2 regions of the Guptibacillus hwajinpoensis genome follow, and region 1 is predicted to be linked to the other one. Evidence: riboswitches for the same ligand, from Rfam matches in the RefSeq annotation. Region 1 holds a riboswitch; the other holds the start of a gene.
What was found. A riboswitch is a leader RNA that binds a small molecule or an ion and turns the genes downstream of it on or off. The one in region 1 is predicted to bind S-adenosylmethionine.

Region 2: it holds a riboswitch for S-adenosylmethionine, as region 1 does, so the genes downstream of both, murB (UDP-N-acetylmuramate dehydrogenase) here and metE (5-methyltetrahydropteroyltriglutamate--homocysteine S-methyltransferase) in region 1, are expected to answer to the same signal.

What each region holds. Positions count from the first base shown of each region.
Region 1 is NZ_CP156674.1:950,455-953,614, forward strand. It holds gene metE (5-methyltetrahydropteroyltriglutamate--homocysteine S-methyltransferase) at 1-1,203, opposite strand, end outside; cobalamin riboswitch at 1,338-1,517, opposite strand; SAM riboswitch class I at 1,579-1,684, opposite strand; gene ABFG93_RS04880 (DHA2 family efflux MFS transporter permease subunit) at 1,742-3,160, opposite strand, start outside.
Region 2 is NZ_CP156674.1:116,711-119,870, forward strand. It holds gene ABFG93_RS00585 (YdhK family protein) at 1-242, opposite strand, end outside; gene murB (UDP-N-acetylmuramate dehydrogenase) at 415-1,335, opposite strand; SAM riboswitch class I at 1,742-1,852, opposite strand; gene ABFG93_RS00595 (DUF3895 domain-containing protein) at 1,933-2,934, opposite strand.

The DNA.
Region 1 (3,160 bases):
ACTTGATTCTTGAGCTACATCGTCATTTCGATAGGAAGATTGATTCAACTGTTGTACTGCATAAACACTTGATGAGATTTCCTGCCGTATCGCTTCTTTTCCTTCCTTAACTCCCATTGCAAGCAAAACAACTTCCTGGAGTTTTTCATCTGCAAATGAAAGAGCATTGAGCAATACATCAGGGATTTTATTCTCATTTTTTAAGGTAACAGGAACATGTAATAAGCTTGAAGACGGCTGAACAATGAGCCGATCCAATTCAATTTCATTGGTCAGTTCCGATAACACATCGATCTTTTGATCAAGATTGGATCTCCATACATTTCGCCCATCCACGACGCCTGCTGCTAGCACCTTATCTAAAGGAAACCCTTTTTCCTTAATCGCCTTCAAATTTTCACCGCGGTCATGAACGAAATCAAAACCAATCCCCTGAACCGGAAGCTGTATAACGTCATCGTAGTGTGTGACACTTTCAAAATAGGTTTGGAGAAGTACATGTAAGTTTGGAGCTGATTGATGCAACACTTCGTATACCTCTTTATATAAACTACGAACTTCATCTGAAACTGTTGTTACTAGAGCTGGTTCATCGATCTGTATCCACCTTACTCCTTCATTTTCTAATTCCTTAAAGACCTGTTCATATAATGGCAAGAATTTATGAATGACCTCTCTGGTTTGTTCTGGTTCATATCCCTTTGATAAGAGAACGAAGCTTATTGGACCAAGTAGGACTGGCTTCCCTTCAATTCCAAGCTCCTGTTTCGCTTCCCTATAAAACTCAAGCGGACGATTTTGCACAAGTAAAGGTTTACAGTCATTGAGCTCAGGCACGATATAGTGATAATTCGTGTTATACCATTTCGTCATTTCTGAAGCTGATGCTCCCTTTGTACCTCGCGCAATGTCAAAATAGGTGTGAAGAGACACTCGTCCACCGTCATAATCAAAACGTGTTGGGACAATTCCAAACATAACCGCGGTATCAAGGACATGATCGTACAAGCTAAAGTCACCGACCGGAATCAAATCAATCCCTTTTTCCTGCTGTTTTCTCAAATAAGAGAGACGAAGTTGTTTTGCTTCACGATGAAACGTCTCTTCTGATAAATCCCCTCCCCAAAAATGTTCAAGCAGCTTCTTCCATTCACGATTTTCTCCTATTCTTGGATAGCCCATAGATGAACTTTTCACAGTCATTTCCATCTTCCTTTCATAATAAAAGTCTCTTACCGTGAACACTAGATAACAAAAAAATCCCCCTTACGGAAAGGGAGATTTAGTCACACGCTGAACTGCCTATGATTCATCACCTCCTCTATTAACCCGTAGAGTACATGTGCAGACATAAGGCAGGTCTCCTGGCTCAGGTTCAACGCTTCTTACCCCTTCCCATAGATCACAGTGGTTAGTAAGTCGCTCCCCTTCACAGTGGCGGGACCGCGCCGGAATTACACCGGACTTCCCTTTTAAGCCGTGACATCAGTCACAGCACCATATGCTGAAAGTATTCAATTAAGTAATTTAATAAAAAAACTCTTCCCAGTGTAAAAGGAAGAGTTTGATACGGCCTCTTCCTCATCTTGCAGAAATAACTCTGCAGGAATTGGCACCGTTCAAACATACGCTTGATGGTTGCCGGGCTTCATCGGGCCTTTCCCTCTGCCTCTCTTGATAAGGAATTCTATTAAATTAGTATTCATTGTACATGACGTAGATTGAATTGAAAAGACTTTTCTTATTTTTCAGTAATAGCCTGTTGTGCTTTCAATGGTTCTTCTGTCTCTTTTCCAGCGGCGGGCTTTTTAATAAAGAACGCTAACACGAGTCCTACAATCGCCGAGATTCCAGCTACAATAAAGGAGACATTTACACCATGAACAAGACCTTCAACACCACGACCAGGCTGTGCTGCCTGAGACATCACCGTTACAAGCAGTGCAGTCCCCACCGCGCCAGATACCTGGCGCATCGTATTGTTCATCGCAGTTCCGTGTGGAATTAAATGAGCAGGAAGCTGATTGAGTCCTGCGGTCGTAACTGGCATCATCACCATTGCAACCCCGAACATTCTGACAGCATTGACCACTGCTAGATAAGTGAATGATGTTTGCGGCGTTAAATTCGTGAACATAAAGGTTGTAACTGTTACGATGACAAGCCCAATGATTGCGAGCCATCGTGCCCCGAACTTATCAAAGATCCGTCCTGTAATAGGGTTCATAAAGCCCATAATAAGAGCCCCGGGTAACAGCATTAACCCTGACTCAAATGCAGTGAATCCAAGCATATTCTGCATAAGGAGCGGAAGGACAGTTGCTGCTCCAATCATTGCAATAAACACTACCATGCCAAGAACCGTCGTTAAGGTAAAAACTTTGTATTGAAATACCCTAAACTGCAGAATTGGCTGAGTTAATTTTAATTGCCTCAAGATGAACCAGCATAACGAAATTGCACCAACGATCATCGCAATGATGACCTGCTCACTACCCCATCCATTCGTACCTGCACTACTAAATCCATAAAGCAATCCACCGAAGCCTAAGGAAGATAAGACAATCGATAAAATATCCAACTTCGGATTCGTTTTCTCTGTGACATTTTTCAAGATGAGATATGCAAGGATAAAATCAACTATGACGATGGGCAAAATAACATAAAACAGGCTTCTCCATGGGTATTGTTCAACAAGCCATCCTGATAGGGTTGGACCGATAGCTGGAGCAAATGAAATTACAAGTCCAAACATCCCCATAGCTGTTCCTCTTTTTTCAACAGGAAAGATCAAGAATAGGATGGTTTGCATAAGTGGAATAATAATCCCTGCGCCTGATGCTTGAATAATACGTCCAAGCATTAAGATTGCGAAATTAGGAGCAATCGCACAGATTAATGTTCCCCCAGCAAATAACCCCATTGCTGTTAGAAACAGTGTTCTCGTCGTAAACTTCCCAATTAGAAAAGCAGTAATGGGGATCATAACTCCATTAACAAGCATAAAGATTGAGGTTAGCCACTGAGCTGTACTTGCATCAAGGTCCAGATCAACCATAATATGCGGCAATGCCGTCGCTAGTAGCGTCTGATTTAATATAGCAGCGAACGCGCCAGAAATTAACACAAGCAAAAGTGGCACTTTATTGAAAGACCCAAT
Region 2 (3,160 bases), 830 kb from region 1:
GATTCAATAATTGCTTGACTACCAATCTCATAAGTCGGGTTCATTGCTTCTTCTAAATTCTCAGGAACTTTCCCTGAACCCGAATGATCCATGTGATCCATGTCGTCTTTGGAACTTAATTCCATATTTGATTGTTCCTCGCTATTTTCCTGCTTGGAATTCTCGCTGTCATTTCCGCACCCCACCAGTATGAATGCAAAAGTAAGGAATGGGATGCCGAGCATCATCATTTTATTTTTCATAAATATCCTCCTTTAATTTTCTGTTTCATAGTGTAAGCTATGATGCGGAATCAACATTACACCCAAATCATGGATTTATTGTGCAGGAAAGTCAATTTCTCAATATTAATAACATATTCAATTAAAAAAGCAGCGTATCCCCCTTCTAATTGGGATACGCTGCTTATCAAAATTACTTCTCGGGTGGTTCTCCAATAACACGAACCTCTCGCTCGAGTTCAACATCAAATTTCTCTTTCACTGTACGCTGCACGTGATGGATGACATCTAAGTAATCGGTTGCTGTCGCATTGTCGATGTTAACGATAAATCCTGCATGTTTTTTAGATACTTCTGCCCCGCCGATTCGCGTTCCTTGAAGTTTTGAGTCCTGAATTAATTTACCAGCAAAGAGACCTGGAGGGCGTTTGAAGACACTTCCGCATGATGGGTATTCCAGCGGTTGTTTGGTTTCACGCTTCTCAGTTAAATCGTCCATGATGGCTTTTATTTCAGCCTGATCTCCTTCTTTTAAACTAAAGGTGGCTTCAAGAACAAGAAGACCCGATTCTTCTACATTACTGTGACGATAGGATAGATCGAGTTCACCTGCACCCAGATGAACCAATTCGCCTTCTTTCGTAACGGCAAGCACACTTTCAAGGCAGTCGGCAATCTCTCCACCATATGCACCGGCATTCATATAGACAGCACCGCCTACAGAGCCTGGAATGCCACATGCGAATTCAAGTCCTGTTAATTTACTGTGCAATGCAAATTCGGACACCTCGATGATCCGTGCCCCTGCTTGGGCCAACACTTTGTCCTCTGTTCTACGGATGGTGTTCAACGACGAAAGATTCAATACGATGCCCCGTATGCCACCATCCTGAATAATTACATTAGAGCCTTTTCCAAGAATCGTTAAAGGATAGTTAGCATTGTAGGCGTATTCCACCGCTGCTCTCGCATCTTCGGCCGATCGTGGAAATACGAGAACGTCAGCACGTCCACCCATTCTAGTGTAGGTATATTCATTTAAAGGCTCGTTTATTTTCAGCTCTGCTGATGGCAGAATTGTTCTTAGTTCATTTAAAACACGTTTGTTATCCATGGCTTACCTCACTTATTGAACAAGTTCTTTTTAGTAGTATTAACATTTCGCGAGTATCTAGAAGCTTCCTTTAGAGATTCTAGTCCTACTGAAATATTCAAACACAATTAAAATAATAACACAATTTGAACTTGAATATGGCCAATTTGCCAAAGGAACTGCTTGTTTTGTAAAGATTGGATGTGATTTTGATTTAAGTGAAGAGGACTTTTTATTCAAAGTCTCTATAGTAATTAATATGTAGAAAGGTGTGTTATAGTGTTCGTGCCTAAAAAGGAATAAAAAGGAGCTCCACATATAATAGGGAGGTCTCATTCTGACTATGCTTTAGTACGATAGCCCGAATTATTTGCTTTAAGTGAGTCATCACTACCAAATAGAAAATGGGTTTTATCGCATGATCCTCCTTTTATCTTCCAGACAGTTCAGTCTGTAGGATTTGGCACCATCTTCAAGCTTTACTTGAAAGGTTGCCGGGCATCATAGGGCCTAATCCCTCAGCCGCTCTTAATAAAAGTGTAGATTCAATTTTTAACATGGTTAAAATTATAGATGGGATAATAGAAAGAAATTACGAAATATGAGGAAGCTTTGTATCTAACATGAATCCTTTTGTGTTAGACGGTAAATACGATCTTCCCTCCCGTTCGATTGAACTGTCATCCTTCGCTGCTGAACAAATGAATCTAAATACGTACACACAGAATAATAAACCTTCGGCTTTTGCGTGGAGTATCTATTATCTAATGTTTTCTTATCTTTAATTAAAAGTTCGCAGATCATTAACGCACTTTCAATTCCCCTTTCAATGTAAGTATCAATTGCTTCCTGAATAATAAAAGAAAGATCTCCGACCACATGCGTGTTTTTTTGCGTTTGCTTCTCAGCTGGGGAAACAGAAGCAGGAACTTCTTCTGCGAATAAATCAAATGCGGCCTGTGCCTCTTCTTCTTGGTCTAATGCTGGCTCTGGCCTTTCTGGTTTTTGAACAAATGGTTCAGGTATCGTGCTTTTACGTTCAACCGATTCTAATTCTTCACGATGTGCTCTTATTAAGCCTTTCAGTATTTTTTCTTGACGAGATAGTAGTGGCAGTTGAAGCTCAATGAAATCACGAATATCCGAAGGTAAGTCCATTTCTAGCGGGATATCATAGGTTGATTCTTCGAGTGCTTTTTTCACTAAAAGCTCTTCTACCTCATCGTCCACTCTCTCAAAGCCATTGATGACATCTTTCGCGATCATCGGTGATAATCCTATATGATCCTGTAAATGATCAATCCCAAAATGGCGTGTTTCACCTGTTTGAACGTGCCTGACAATATACTGGTATCTTAGGGCTTGTCCACATTCACATTGGTGATCTACTGAAACATATCCTGCATCTATAACATCTATTAATACCCAATCGTCAAGTAGCATCTTTATTTCTTGCTCTGAAGCACCCTGAGGGATGTTTCTTCCCTTGTAGCTTGCAAGTATAGTAGCGAATATCGTTTTCTTAGCTGTTTTAACATAATTTAAAACATAATGTTGCTGATCATTCGATAAGTCCCCAAATAATTGATCACGTTCTGTTGTCGTGAGGGTCTCTTTCATCTAAATCACTTCCTGAATTGATAGTAACGCAAGTATAACAGTAAATATCTTCTGTTTGGGTGCATAGAATTAAAAATTAATAGAGGAAATCCATGTAAAAAACGGGGAAATTAGCACCGTAAGACTTTTTTAAAAATCAAGAACTCAATATTCCCAAGATTACCCGAGTCGTAATCTAATAAGAAGAGTAAATTAAGGAAAAAGCTAATAGATTGGGCTAATGGAA